Regions from separate parts of the Peribacillus sp. SIMBA_075 genome, predicted to be linked through region 1. Evidence: a T-box and tRNA genes for the amino acid it is inferred to sense, from the RefSeq annotation. Region 1 holds a T-box; the other holds one or more tRNA genes.
The links. A T-box is a leader RNA that pairs with one kind of tRNA and senses whether it is charged. The one in region 1 lies ahead of SB775_RS08410 (valine--tRNA ligase), so its partner is inferred to be a tRNA-Val.

Region 1 (8,360 bases):
GCCGAAAACCTTGTTTCCCCCCTTTACGTACGAAGGTATCGAAAGGGTCAATATGGATGCCTTTAAACAAATCGGCATTGAACTTGGGTATCCACTTATCGTTAAGGAAGCATACGGTTCTTTTGGGGAACAAGTATATTTGATCCATACAGAGGATGAGTTATTTAAGACAATCCGTAATCTTGGCCACAAGCCATTTATCATTCAGGAATTCATCGAACACAGTAAGGGACGGGATATTCGTGTTAATGTCGTCGGCAATCGAGTCATAGCAGCGATGCAACGCCATTCCGAGCACGACTTCCGAGCTAATATGACTGCCGGGGGTCAGGCTGCCCCCTATACACCCACCACGGAAGAAGCACAACTTGCCATCAAATGTGCGGAGATTCTAGGTGCCGACTTCGCCGGCGTCGATTTGCTGTTCGGTGAAGAGGGACCGCTTTTGTGCGAAGTGAATTCGAATTCTCATTTACTGAATATTTATGAATGTACAGGCATCAACATCGCTGATAGCATGTTCGATTATATCCTGAACAAATTAGGAAAAGGAAGTGCATCTGATGAAAAAGCAAGCGGGTTGGTTGATTTATAACCGTGAGGATGCCATAAATAATAAAGGATACATAGATTGGATGCTTGGCGAAGCCAGTCAGCTTGATCTTGATTTACACTTTCTCCATCGGGAGGACCTTAGGATCGGCCACCGTTTCAACGAATTGTACGTGGAACATGAGATGAAGCCAATTTCATTGCCTGACTTTGCGATCGTCCGGACCATCGATCCCTTTTTTACTAGGCAACTGGAGCAACTGGGGATTGCCTGCTTTAACTCCTCATCCGTATCCGAAATCGCGAATGACAAAGCAAAGACGCATCAATATTTGTCCTCGCTGGGGATACCAATGGCCGATACCGTTTACTGCAACGGAAGTCCGAATGCCGAGGATATGGAGTTCCCTTTCATCGCTAAAGAAACACGCGGCCGCGGCGGGAAACAAGTTTATTTAATCGAGCATGCCGATGATTTGGCCGAACTGAATGACGGAAATTGGATTGTCCAAAAACCTGGTTTATTCGGCAGGGATATCCGTGTCTTTGTAGTTGGTAAAAAAGTGAAGGCAGCTGTCCTTAGGGAATCCGCTTCAAGTTTCAAGGCAAATTACACGCTAGGGGGATCAGCTTCGTTATATGAGCTGACCGCATCCGATTTAACCCTTGTAGAAAGAGTAATCGAGGCATTTGATTTTGGCCTGGTCGGAATCGATTTCATATTTGCCGAAGATGGCAGCCTCATGCTCAACGAAATCGAGGATGTCGTCGGCAGCCGGACATTAAGTGCACTAAGCGACATGAATATCGTACGGGATTACCTCCTATTCATAAAAGAAAGAATATCCTCCCAACGGAACATTTGATTCTGGGAATGACATCAATCGCGGTAAATACAAAAGGATGAACCGGCATATAGCTGGTTCATCCTTTTGTTTTACAGTTGTTTCAGTTCGCTGATCCTGTGGATCACAGAGTCGCGTTTTTCGCTATAGTCTTTTTCTTTGGCACGTTCTTCTTCAATGACGCTTGCCGGCGCCTTTTTAACGAAGCCCTCGTTGCCTAATTTTTTCTGTACACGTTCAACTTCTTTATTAAGTTTGTCGAGTTCTTTTTCAAGACGTTTCACTTCTTCGTCGATATTGATCAGGCCTGTAAGCGGAAGGATCAGTTCTACACCAGTTACGACAGCTGTCATGGCTTGAGCAGGTTCTTCGACCTCGATTCCGATCGTCAATTGTTCAGGATTACAGAAACGCTCGATATAGCTGCTGTTTTTCTGTAACGTTTCTAAGACGGACTCATCTTTAGCTTTTAAAATCAAATTGATTTTTTTGCTTAACGGTGTGTTCACCTCAGCACGGATGTTACGGACGGAGCGGATGATTTCAACAAGCAGCTTCATTTCCTCGGCTGCAGCTGTATCTGTCAATCCTTCATTCACTTCCGGCCAAGCGGCAACAGTGATCGACTCACCTTGGTGAGGAAGGTTCTGCCAGATTTCTTCGGTAATGAATGGCATGAACGGGTGTAATAATCTCATCGTGTTATCCAGTACATAAGCCAAGATCGAGCGGGTCGTTATCTTCGCTGCTTCATTTTCGCCATATAACGGAAGCTTCGCCATTTCAATATACCAGTCACAGAAGTCATCCCAAATGAAGTTATAAAGCACACGGCCCACTTCACCGAACTCATAACGGTCCGCAAGTCTCGTCACGTTTGAAATCGTTTCATTCAAGCGCGTCAAAATCCATTTATCGGCTACAGACTTCTCACCGCTTAAATCGATTTCGTCATAAGTCATGCCATTCATGTTCATCAAAGCAAAACGGGATGCGTTCCAAATCTTATTCGAGAAGTTCCAAACCGCTTCCACTTTTTCCGTACTATAACGAAGGTCCTGCCCTGGTGAGCTGCCTGTAGATAAGAAGTAACGCAGGGAATCGGCACCGTATTGATCGATGACATCCATCGGATCCACACCATTGCCAAGCGATTTACTCATCTTGCGACCCTGTTCGTCACGAACCAGACCGTGGATCAGTACATTTTCAAATGGACGCTCACCTGTGAACTCAAGTGCTTGGAAAATCATCCGCGATACCCAGAAGAAAATGATATCATAGCCTGTTACAAGTGCTCCGTTTGGATAGTATCGTTTGAAATCGATACTGTCCTTATCAGGCCAGCCCATAGTCGAGAATGGCCATAATGCCGAGCTGAACCATGTATCCAGAACATCTGTATCCTGTTCCCAGTTTTCAGCATCCGCAGGTTCTTCGTGGCCAACATACACTTCACCTGTTTCTTTATGGTACCACGCTGGAATGCGGTGACCCCACCAAAGCTGACGGGAAATGCACCAGTCTCGGATATTTTCCATCCAGTGAAGGTACGTTTTTTCGAAACGATCTGGTACGAAATGAACCTTTTCCTCATCGGACCCTTTTTGAAGTTCAACGGATGCATCAGCCAGTGGCTGCATTTTTACGAACCATTGAGTCGAAAGATATGGTTCAACAACAGCACCGCTTCTCTCTGAATGGCCGACTGAGTGAAGGTGATCTTCGATTTTGAAGAGCACTCCTTCTTCCTGAAGATCTTTGACGATTTGCTTACGGCATTCGAAGCGATCCATACCTTCGTACTTACCAGCCTTTTCATTCATCGAACCGTCTTCATGCATGACAAGGATGCGCTCCAAATTGTGACGGTTCCCAATTTCGAAGTCATTCGGGTCATGGGCCGGAGTAATTTTAACCGCGCCTGAACCGAATTCCATATCGACATAATCATCACCGACAATTGGGATTTCCCGGCCTGTAATTGGCAAGCGAACCATTTTGCCGATCAGGTGTTTATAACGATCATCTTCAGGGTGTACAGCAACCGCAGTATCGCCTAGCATCGTTTCTGGACGTGTGGTGGCTATTTCAATTTCACCTGTCCCGTCAACCAACGGATATTTCATATGGTAAAATGCACCCTGCACATCTTTATAAATAACCTCGATATCGGATAACGCCGTTTTCGTTGATGGATCCCAGTTGATGATGTATTCGCCTCGGTAAATCAAGTCCTTGTTATAAAGAGAGACGAAAACTTCGCGTACTGCTTTTGAAAGCCCCTCATCAAGAGTGAAGCGTTCACGGGTATAATCAAGCCCAAGACCCAACTTTGACCATTGTTCACGGATATGGCTCGCATATTCCTCTTTCCATTTCCATGTCTCTTCAACGAACTTTTCACGTCCAAGGTCATAACGGCTTACGCCTTCCGAGCGAAGCTTTTGTTCAACCTTTGCTTGAGTGGCGATACCGGCATGGTCCATGCCAGGCAACCATAATACATCATAGCCTTGCATCCTTTTCATGCGTGTCAATATATCTTGAAGTGTCGTATCCCAAGCATGGCCAAGATGCAGCTTACCTGTTACATTAGGGGGCGGGATGACAATCGTATATGGTTCCTTTTTATCGTCACCCGTCGCTTCGAAAAACTTCCCATTAAGCCACCATTTATAGCGGCCTTTCTCTATCGTCTGCGGATCATATTTAGTTGGCATCGAAATTTGGTTCTCTTCCATATCATTTCCTCCTTTTTGGGCATAAAAAAAACTTCCATCATCACAAAAGGACGAAGGAAGTTGTTCGCGGTGCCACCTTTTTTCCGAAAAATAAAAAAATCTCTTTCGGCTCTCAAATCGGATAACGGCTCTTCACCGGCCTTCGCTACTAAGATCTTTCACGAAAACTGCTCGCGGACGACTTCGGATGCTGCTGCCTGGAAACCTCACACCAATTGGTTTCCTCTCTGAAAAGTGCATTTCATCTTACTATTTCCGGTCTTTGCATTGAATTATATTCATATGTAAAATCATTGAATGCATATAGTATATAGTACAAAAAATATGGGGCTCCAGTCAATCATCTTTTCGCTTACTTTCCCAGGAAGCGTCTCATTTCACGCATTCACTCCCGCTGCCCGGCCATTTTCTTTATTTTATACTCCAGGAACAGTTAATGTGACGGCTTTTTCACCTTTCCCACTACCCACCCATATAATAAAAGAAGTCCTAAAAAGGAAGGTAATAATATGAAGCGAAGATATACTCCCTATACTTTACCGCCTTGGATGAAAAAATTCCGCGGTGTTTGCCAGCAGTTCATCATTCCCTTTATCGTATTCCAAGGATTACGTACGCTGATTTTCCCTACTTTCTTCGATATGCTCCTGTTAGTCGCCTTTATTTTCTTGGCCTTGTCTTTATATTTCGAATGGATTTAATTATTCCCTCACAGCAAAAAAATATACATGACTGGAGATGATCCAATCATGTATATTTAGCTTGGGGGTGATTGCTCTTCTTTGGCAGCCTCGGCAGCCGCCTTTTTCTTCTGTTCGATTTCTTCGATTTTCATCACCATATATTCTACATTCTTCAGGAGCCAAAATTGCCTCTGCAGTTGGGTAACATTATCAAGCTCTGAACGATGGCTCCTGCCATCGGAATAACCCTTCACTAATTCCAATGCTGATCCAGGGAAAGCCATATAACTTTGCATGAGCAGCAATTCTTCTTCTTTCAAAGGAAAATAACGAAAATAGTTATATAGCCAGTCGACGCAGTCATCGCATTGGACAGGATAGGTCCTGGCCGATTTAACGAGAAATGGCAGTAAATCGAAATGAGGCGGTGCCGTATTCGAATTCTCAAAATTGATGAAGTAGCCATACCCCCGTTCATCACTAACGAAATGCTTCAAAGAGACCTTTCCGTGCGTGATCACGGTTCGAACCTTTTCACTTTCCTTCGTTTTTTCATACCAGGTTTCAAATTTCTTGATCGAGTACTTCAGTGCCTGTGAAATATCAGTGAAGAATGAACAAACCGTCATTTCAAATGGAGACATATACCACTTCTTTTCGCAGCTGACAATATACTCATCCATAAAGTCCTTCTCGTTATTCCAGGCATCAAGCGTCCGCTCATAATGAGCTTCCCGTTCTTCTATATCCACCTGGATTTCCTTTACGGACAGCGTATGCATCCGAGCAAGCTCCCTGAACATTTGCTTATGCTTTTCATCACGCTCCCCGTCCCCTTCATTATTAAGCCAGGGCATCAGGTAATACAAACGTCCATTATGAAGGACGGCGTAACGCTGATCCATCGTTTGATAAATGGGAACGATCCGGTTATAGCCTCGATGGTACAGTTTTTGAACATTCCTGATAAAATCAATGCCGTTATGCGGTACAATGGATTTCAAGGCAAATGTACCTCGATCACTGTATACTTTTTTCACCCGCCCGAAGTCCTCAATATATTGTACATACATGGCGTATTCCTTCAAAACGGTCTCCGTGTCACGATCCCGATTAATAGGCTGCTGATTCTCGTTTTCCCTCACGAGACTCACTCACTTTCTCTATAAACACTCAACAATCCGATTATTCAATTCTTCTAGCCACCAAAAGGTGTAATTAAATCCGGGCTGCTCTAAAAAACAGGAGCAGACCATATGCTCTGCTCTCTGTCCTGGTCAATTCTTATACGCAACCGCCTTCGGTATATAGATGACTTGCCCTTCATGGACGTTCTGGTTCGACTCCAACTCATTACTGAAAAGTATGGATTGAACCGTAACATCATAACGTTGAGCCAAGTCATCAAGCGTTTCCCCTTGCTGGACAATACAAACCTTCATCCTTACCAGCTCTTCTTCTTGTTTCCGACCGAATAAGTCCATGATGGAAAGCTGCTTTTCATCATGTTCAGCGGTTTCCTTATCATCACGCTCCACGGCTTGTTTCCTGCCTTTGAAATTTTTAACTTCCTTAGCTGGCGGCGCTGGTCTTTCCTTCTTTTTGAATAGATCGCTTATGGACGACGAATTTGCTTCCTCTTCATGTTCCATCTTCGCATGTTCCTTAAGGATAGGACCCGCTGCAGCCTCAGCTTCTTCCTGCCGGATGACATCCTCGTTTTCGGAATTTGAAACAGGGCTATTCTCAACTGGGACACTTATATGATTGATTACATGATTTGGCTCTTCCACTGCTTCCTCTTCCATCAAAGTCTTTCTAGGAGTCTCGACTTTCTCCATGGTTTCCTGCCTGCTTACATTTTCCTCCTGCTTCTCCTCTTCCATGGATGACATAGGTACCTCTGCTGAATCAGGCTGATCACTTATAGAAAAATTCACTTCTTCCTGTCTGTGCACTTCCGTTTCCCACTCCTCCTCTTCAGGATATGGTGAAACGGGAATCTCAAAAACTGGGACACCATGCTGATCGCTTAAATAGATTGGTTCCTCTTCCTCTTCCTCGTTTGCTTCAGATACCCGTTTTGCCTCTGCAGAAAAAGGCGTGTATAACTCTTCCTCCTGCTCATCTCGGAAAACAGGCTGAAAATCTGGGATTGGCGGCACTGCAGCCGCATATGGAATATATGACTCGTTTTCACCGTCCGTTTCTTCTTGTTCCTCTGTTTCCCCAACTTCCTGCTCCGTATCGAACCGTTCTTCCACATATGAATCATTATAAATTCCGGTTATCAACAAATCCGCCTGCAATTTCAAACAGTTATGTTCAGGCATGGCATAATCAAAGCTTTGAATCGAGACATCGATCTCCTCTAATGAGGCAATTCGATTATTCGGAATTGTTATATCAACCGGAAAACGGTGTGTGAACTCAGTAAGTCCATCAGGATGCCTCTCGACCTTTTGAACGGCTTTTGGCAAAAAGGTCTGCGAAAATTCCTCTTCCTCACCATTTTGCGAGTCTTTGTATTCACCGCATAAATCTAACGAGCCTCGTATAAAAACATATTGATCACTTTCTTGAATCGTCACATTTGGATCCAGAGAAATGGAAAATAACTCAGCCACTTCCTGTCCCTTCTGGAACCAAACGGATTCCTCTAAAGAAAATCGTAAATACGATTCATTTTCTTGCGACAAGACAACTCCTCCTTTCAGCTTCAGGAAACGGTACCTATACCAATATCAATCTATGAAGAAAGGAAGCTGATTATTCCTTCATTTCATTTGCAGCCATCCAAACCTTATTTTTACTGAACCATGATAAGGAGTAGACTTTACTTTTTCAGGCTAAAATCCATGTCGATTGGATCAATCAGATTTAAACCATTTTAATTCGGCCTACTGCCATTTAATTTGTCCTTCAACCATTTTTTCGTCCTTCTTCCACTTACTCCTTGAATCAAAAAAACAGGCTACCTTTCTCCAAAAGCTTTTGGAGAAATGGTAGCCTGTTAATAATTTTAATAGTGTCATGAAGCCTCATTTTTTTAATTTTGCAAAGGCCTGTTCTGCCGCTGTGATGGTCTTTTCGATATCTTCATCACTATGTGCAGTGGAAAGGAATAAACCTTCAAACTGGGACGGCGGCAAGTAGATGCCTTGATTTGCCATTTCCCTATAGTAAGAAGCAAAGAACTCTAAATCTGATGTTTTTGCTGTATCATAATTGATTACTTCTTCATCCGTAAAGAATAGTCCAATCATGGAACCGGCACGGTTGAATGTATGGGGAACTCCGTACTTTTTCGCTGCTTCTCCGATGCCTTTTTCAAGCATATCACCTTTTCGGGTGAACTCTTCATAAGATTCTGGAGTCAATTGGCTCAGCGTTTCAAGACCAGCCGTCATGGCCAGAGGGTTACCTGACAATGTTCCTGCTTGATAGATTGTCCCGCTCGGGGCAATTCGTTCCATGAATTCGCGCTTGCCTCCGAAAGCTCCGACCGGTAAGCCACCACCAATTACTTTCCCAAG
Region 2 (7,619 bases), on a different contig from region 1:
CCTTTCTGTATTAAAAAAAACACAATACCAAAATACCACCAAACAGGATTTGGCTATACGGTCCTCAGCTGGAACTATACCGATAGAGATGGTCTATGATGGGAAGATCCTATACGAAAACTTATCCAAACAAACCTACGATGACGAATGGTTAATGGCTGAACTTAGAAAAAGAAACCTTTCTGTTATTGACATCTCTTATGCTGTCGTAGGGACAAAAGGAAATTTGTCTATTGACTTGTTAAAGGATCAATCAAGGGAATGATCTTTAGCATTTCAGTAAGTATCATAATCAGTATTAAAAATAAATTCGGGTATGGAAAGAAAAAGTGGTTTTTCCAGAAGGAAAAACCACTTTTTCACCGTACTATGGATTTAACCCTTTTCAATCACGTTTATCAATTCTCTTAAATAATCCGGCAGATCAGGTGGACGTCTGCTTGACACAAGGTTTCCATCTACGACGACGGGCTCATCTATCCAAGTTGCCCCTGCGTTTTCCATATCATCTTTAATGCCAGGTGTACTCGTTACATTCTTCCCCTGTAAAATTTTCGCGGATATCAACACCCAACCAGCGTGACAAATTTGCCCAATGGTTTTTTTATTTTCTTCCATGCTTTGAAGGAGCGATAACACTTCAGGAAACCGGCGAATTTTGTCGGGTGCCCAACCGCCCGGTACAAGAATGGCATCATATTCTCTAGCATTGATACTGCCATACTCATAATCAGAAATGGCTGGTACACCATATTTTCCAATGTATGTTTCATTCGCCTTTTCACCAGCGAGGTGAACAATCGCCCCTTCTTCTTTTAAACGTAAAATCGGATACCAGAGCTCTAAATCTTCAAAATCATGGTGCACAAGACAGATTATTTTCTTTCCTGCTAATCTCATGAAAATCTCTCCTTCTTTCGTACTTTCCGCTTTACCATTCTTCCCTATTACTTCCCTTTTTCTACTGCCTGTACACTTAACATACAATTACCGATGCATCAACATCCGGCCTAAAAATCAACCTTTACCAAGTACAAACCAGCTGCCTCCGCCATACGACCCGTTTGGATTCTTTCTTTTGACTCTAAAATACTTGGTATATTTTCAGCATCTATTTCACCCAACCCAACTTCTATCAACGTCCCGACAATCTTTCTAACCATATTATAAAGAAATCCATCGCCTCGCACTGCAATTTCGATAAAACCGGCATTTTCTTCTATATCAATGGAATATATTTCACGCACCATGGACTTTTTCTTAGACTTTGCATTTGAAAAAGCAGTGAAATCATGTTCACCTATAAAATGTTGACATGCATTTTTCATTCTTGTGATATTCAGCTTTTCCTCTACATGCATACTGTACTTTCGCATGAAAGGATTTGTATATTGCTCGTTCCAGATCTTATACAAATAGGTTTTATCCTTAGCATTATAACGGGCATGAAAACGTTCAGGAACTAGCCTAACCTCGACAATGCTGATATCCCGTGGTAAATATCTATTCAAATAATTCATGATTTCAACTTCAGTCAGATTTTCACCGATCTTAAAATTGGCTATTTGGGCAAGGGCATGTACACCGGCATCCGTTCTGCTGCATCCGATGATTTCAATTTTTTCCCCTACCATTTCCGTTAATACATTTTCAATTTTCCCTTGAATCGTATCATCACTATTACCGAGTCGTTGCCAGCCTCTATAACGCCCGCCATCATATTGAATGGTCAATTTATAATTGTTCATTGCTTCCTCCTTATATTATTCCTGTATAGTCATCTAAACAGAAAATTCTTGATAAATTACAAGCCCACATACAACCCCTGCTTTATGAGAAAAGATGTTTCTTCTTAGAAACACATCAAATTGTTAAGTTTTTATTTTTGTAATGTATTTTTGTACATCCAAAAATTATTCCTTAGAAGTTTCACTGCCCCCTGCCGTTCGAGTTAAATTAAAGAATTCTTACTTTTTTGGGAGAGGAGAGAAGGAAAAGATAGAAAAAGGATAGACATGAAAAAGATCCCCACGAAATTAGAGTTAGCATCGGGACCCTGTATGATTGGGTTACACTTTTAAAACTGATTTGACACACACTCCACATATGGAAAATGTATGTGTGATTCATGGGTTATTTCTTTTTATAAAGCTGTATCCCTTTCTATTCTCCTACTAAAGTGAGATGTCCCAAACGAAACCTGAAAATGGGAAGCTCTATGCCGTTCCATAGTAAATCCTAGCCAAAGTCAAATGTACTTCTGCATAGTCTACCAAAGAGGCTAACGTCATGCAACGAACGAGTCATTCAAAAGTTTTTGCGTCTTTATTCCTTAGAGATGACTACCTGAGTATAGTAATGCTTAACAACTTTCAAATTATATGTCCAGCATACTCGATACTGTAATAGAAATGCCCTTTGGAAAATCCATACTGCAATACAAGGAAAAGAAACTGATGTTAGCAGTAACATCTTAACATTTACAAATTCATTTTCTTCACAGTAAACCTAGCATAATTGAATGTTACTTAAGTGCTTTCTCTTCATGAAATTCTTGAATTCGAAATTTAAAAGCAAAAAAACCACCTCACATATTTTAGCGTGAAGTGGTTTTTAGGCATTCTATGGTGTTTACCTTGAACCCATCATACAGTCGTTGATTTAAAATAAAAAACGGCAAGAACATTGCTTAGCAATGCTTTCGCCGTTCGGATGACCTGTGAGGGATTCGAACCCACGACCCCTTCCCTGTCAAGGAAGTGCTCTCCCACTGAGCTAACAAGTCGTATGTAATAACTGATGATTAGTAAAATACTTAAGTACATAATTTATTATATGTTTTTTTGTTAAAAAGTCAACGCATTATATTAAAAAAGTTTTATTTTCATCTTATTTTTTATTACCTATCCGCAAAAAAAGAACCGGCGTTCCCTTTTCTCTTGCATAAGAAACGTACGTTCGCATATAATGATTGCAAGTAAGTCAGCAAAGGAGTGACAAGGAATGAAATATATACTTCGAAAACATATGGAAGAAAACGCTCCATTAGAGATAATTTATCTCTCCGAACAAGGAAAGATTACGCAGCGGAAAATCCAGGTGCTTGAAATTTATCCAGGCAATTTTCACGCATTCTGCTTTCTAAGGCAGACAAAACGGACATTTAAAATGGACAATATCCTTTCTGCCCGCCTCATTAAGGCCAGGTTTGATAGGTCGGGATGAAAATTGGTCGACAGGATTCAACCGATCAACTCTTCTTCTTCCTGAATGTCCTTTTCCTGTTCAGTTAACGATTCTTCTTCATCTCTCAGACGATGAGCTAACCTTGAGGCGGCACTCGCGGCAATACTTGCAACGATATCATCCAGGAAGGTATGCACGATTCCTTCTTGCTTCTTATCGAGTTCGTGAATGACGCCTATTTTATTTTTATCCAAATGGCCAAAGGTCGTTACAGCAATGCTACCGTAACCGAGTACTGCACCAAACGCAATCGTTTCATCCACTCCGAATAACCCTTCATCAGATTCAACAATCGATTGCAGGGGCTCTGATAGCTTTTTTTGCTCTGCCAGTCTATCCAGCTCCACACCGACTAAAATGGCATGTTGAATTTCCCTTTTTAACAGGACACGCTCGACGCTGTGGATGCATTCCTCCAGCTTAAGATCAGCTTTATACGGGAACTGCAATTCAAAAACGATTTTTGCAATTGCCTCCACACTTACACCACGCTCTATTAATGTTCGTTTAGCCGCCTTTGTTACTTCCCTGCTGTGTACTTTTACATCTGCCATTTTATTCTCCACCTCTTTTATTGTATTATTTTCCTATATGCTAGTATTATAGCACCTTATAATTTAAATTTTTAGAAAATACAATGAAAATATTCTATTCTAAATTCTTCTCACAGGAAAAAATCGCTAGGCTATGCTAAAATAGTCAAGTAAGTTGTTTTTCATTATTAATTATCATCGAGGTGCGGGAAAATGAGTTTACGCAAAGGCACAATTAAAGAGTACATGTTTAAAAGCGAAGCTTTAGCAGAAGAGTTGGAACTACTTGTTTACCTGCCTGCTAATTTTTCGCCACTGTATAAATATTCGCTTGTGATTGCTCAGGATGGCCGTGATTATTTTCAAATGGGCCGAATTGGTCGCGTAGCCGATGAACTATTAGGGAACGAGGAAATCGAGAATATCATCGTTGTCGGCATTCCCTATAAAGACCGCTTTGACCGCAGGAGCAAATATCATCCGGACGGGGAACAGCACATTGCATACATACGTTTTCTTGCCCATGAACTTGTCCCGTTTTTAGATGATGAATTTCCGACCTATCAAATGGGACATGGCCGAGCTTTGATAGGTGACTCTCTTGGTGGTACAGTTTCTTTATTGGCCGCACTAAAGTATCCCCATACATTCGGGAAATGCATCATGCAGTCGCCACTTGCCAATGAAGCAGTAATGGATGCTGTACGTAATTTTGAGGATCCGCATCTCCTCGAACTTTACCATGTGATCGGGACTGGGGAAACTGATGTTCCGACGACTGATGGCAACAGGGCAAACTTCATAGAACCCAACAGGGAATTGCATAAATTATTAAACCAAAAAGGATTTCCATGCTTCTATGAAGAATTTGAAGGTAATCATACCTGGAAATATTGGCAGGCGGATTTAAAAAGAGCACTATTGGAAATGTTCTAACTTACTCGTAATCATCTCTTTTGAGATGGTTTCAAGAAAAACATGTCCAACTATAATACAACAATAAAAAAATATCAGGAGGTTTTATTTATGAAATATGGTGTTGCAATTTTCCCTTCAAAAAAACTTCAAGATTTAGCTAACTCCTATCGAAAAAGGTATGATACGAAATATGCTTTCATTCCACCGCATTTAACGCTTAAACCAACATTCGAAGCGACGGATATGGAAATTTCGACGATTGCGGAACAATTAAAAGGCATTGCTCAAAAGTGCAGTCCTTTTACGATGAACGTAACGAAAGCGAAGTCCTTCCAACCCGTAAGCAATACTATTTATTTCAAAGTGGAATTATCCGAAGGGCTTCAAGAGCTGCATGATGCACTTAATAATGAGGAATTCATGAAAAGTGAAAATGAACATGCATTCGTCCCGCATATTACCATCGCTCAAGATTTATCCGATAATGAGCATTCTGATGTTTTAGGCCAATTAAGCATGCTTGACGTTAGCCATGAAGAAGAGGTGAAACGAGTTCACTTGCTGTATCAGCTTGAAGATGGGGCATGGACCGTTTATGAAACATTTAGATTAGGAGCTGAATGATTTCGTGTTTGTAAAAATTGCAGAGAACAGCCAAGAGCTTGAAAATGCTTATATGATTCGAAAAAAAGTATTCGTCCAGGAACAAAAAGTCCCTCTTGAAGAAGAGATCGATGAATATGAAGAAGAGTCTGCACATTTCGTTTTATATGATGATCAGGATCAGCCAATAGGTGCCGGCCGCTTCAGGGTCATCGACAACATTGGTAAAGTACAGCGCATTTGTGTACTATCATCGGGCCGAAAGAATGGTGCCGGTGCAATGATCATGAACGCTATTGAGGAATACGCAAGCGAACGGGAAGTACCTCAATTAAAGCTTGATGCCCAGGTGCACGCGATTCCTTTTTATTCAAAGTTAGGATATGAGATCGTTTCCGACGAATTCATGGATGCTGGCATTCCACATAAAACGATGACGAAGACCATTTTATGATATAAAAACGCTGTCCTTTCAGTTTTCTGATTGGACAGCGTTTTTTTGTTCGTTCATGATCTTAAATTATCGTTTTATAAAAAAACCATTTCTGTTCAATGGCAATCTCCGCAAAAATACATAGACTATATATAGAAAGCAAGAAGGAGGGAAAATTTTATGGGCAACAATGAATTTAACCTGGAGGAGTCTCAAAAAAGATTAATGGAACTGCTGGTTTCGAGGACTATGAGAAAACATGGTTTCAAAAAGGAAAAAGTCGATCTAACTGAAAAAGAAAGAAATAACCTTAGAGAAACCATTCGCTATTTACAAGAGCAATCGCAAAAAATCATAAACCAAGACAAGAACATCACGGAAAAAGATGTTAATCCAATTACAAATTCCATTCACAACAAATTCACGGATTCCAAAGATAAATGATTCACCATTTCACCTAATCAAACCCTACTTGCTGGGGAGAAATAAGTAACAGAGACATAGCAGCACTTACATTTCATTCCTGAAGATCCAGCTTCTTTTATCATTCATCCCCCACACACTAATACTTTCCCTAAGTATTAAAAAATAGACGAATTAACTGATTTATTCGTCCAACCCGATTAACCATCAAAGCATATTTTAATAGGGAATAAAACCTAAGGAGGAAAAAACAACATGAACCAAAATGTATATCGTAGCAACTGTAACACTCATGAAGACTCTGAAAGATCATGGTCAGCCCTAGATTCCGCTTCACACCACCCGCTGACAGGATTCTGCAATAACGAAGAAGACTCGATCGAACAAGAGGCAAGACAAGACAATTCTCAGGTTCAACTTTCCGAAGAACTAATTTACATTAAAGATTCCTGTAATGTAAATATCACTTCAACAGATGTTAAAGCGGCTCTTTCTCTACAATCCGCTCTACAAGCAGCTATTGCGATCATCGTAAGCATTTCCGTTGCAGATAATGATAATGCTGATAGGATTACCCAAGAATTAATCCAATCTTCTAATGTTAAACAAATCACGCGCCAAAAAACAATTGTTGAAAACAGCCGTGATATCGACGTTGTAACAACTGATGCACAAATCGCTCTTAACATTCAACTTTTACTACAATTATTGTTAGCTCTAATCGTGGAAATTGACGTTCTCTAAGAGATCAACACAAAAAGGACACTTCACGTGTCCTCTTTTGTTTTTCTTTGCAAAACTAGACACTTTCGTTGAAATACCACCCTTTTCCTGTCATTTCAGCCGTAAATTCTTCACTAACCCCCATGCCCTTTTGATTTTTATTAGCTCCTGCTCCATTCGTCCTTTCCCGATTATGATATTGAACTTGATCGAATCCTTCAAAGCTTCCCATTTCCTCTTCCAACACTTGATCAAAGCGGATTGGTTGAATGGGTTTCGTTCCTTTGACAATTCTTACTTTCTCTTCAGCTCCGACCGTCAGGTTGGCATATTGAATAAAATCAAATTGTGTAACAGGTGCTATGTATCCCATAGGAATCCCACCTTTATTTACATAGTTATGTTGTCATTTAAATACCCGTCTGGAATGAGATTTAAACACTATTTCCGCATTCTTTTTTCCTAATCTTCTGGTATGATGAGTATTGCCGATATTTTTAATAGATTAGAGGTATCCATTTATATGAATCAAGCAAAATCTGGCAATGAAATCGTACATTTACATACCGTTTCAGCTGGTGAGCTGCAGACACTTTTTGAAAAAGGAAAACGTGATCAGCTTTCTTGTATCATTTGTCATAAACCAGTGAAATTATTTATTGGAATCCATGAGACACCCTATTTTTATCATAGTGACCCATCGCAGGCTCACTGCGAAATGCCAAATTCAGAACCGATAA

Region 2: it encodes a tRNA-Val, which carries the amino acid that the T-box ahead of SB775_RS08410 (valine--tRNA ligase) is inferred to sense. The anticodon was not compared.

The regions. Positions count from the first base shown of each region.
Region 1 covers NZ_JAWRYN010000007.1:136,492-144,851, reverse strand. Annotated here, with positions in the region: gene SB775_RS08420 (ATP-grasp domain-containing protein) at 1-595, shown strand, start outside; gene SB775_RS08415 (ATP-grasp domain-containing protein) at 564-1,418, shown strand; gene SB775_RS08410 (valine--tRNA ligase) at 1,490-4,141, opposite strand; T-box leader at 4,185-4,413, opposite strand; gene SB775_RS08405 (hypothetical protein) at 4,651-4,842, shown strand; gene ysxE (spore coat protein YsxE) at 4,899-5,969, opposite strand; gene spoVID (stage VI sporulation protein D) at 6,102-7,523, opposite strand; gene hemL (glutamate-1-semialdehyde 2,1-aminomutase) at 7,866-8,360, opposite strand, start outside.
Region 2 covers NZ_JAWRYN010000004.1:99,436-107,054, reverse strand. Annotated here, with positions in the region: gene SB775_RS05325 (YetF domain-containing protein) at 1-265, shown strand, start outside; gene SB775_RS05320 (type 1 glutamine amidotransferase domain-containing protein) at 376-900, opposite strand; gene truA (tRNA pseudouridine(38-40) synthase TruA) at 1,011-1,748, opposite strand; tRNA gene SB775_RS05310 (tRNA-Val) at 2,714-2,785, opposite strand; gene SB775_RS05305 (phosphatidylglycerophosphatase A family protein) at 3,243-3,800, opposite strand; gene SB775_RS05300 (alpha/beta hydrolase) at 3,993-4,715, shown strand; gene SB775_RS05295 (YjcG family protein) at 4,806-5,321, shown strand; gene SB775_RS05290 (GNAT family N-acetyltransferase) at 5,326-5,754, shown strand; gene SB775_RS05285 (hypothetical protein) at 5,914-6,177, shown strand; gene SB775_RS05280 (spore coat protein) at 6,412-6,900, shown strand; gene SB775_RS05275 (hypothetical protein) at 6,956-7,252, opposite strand; gene SB775_RS05270 (ATP-dependent helicase) at 7,403-7,619, shown strand, end outside.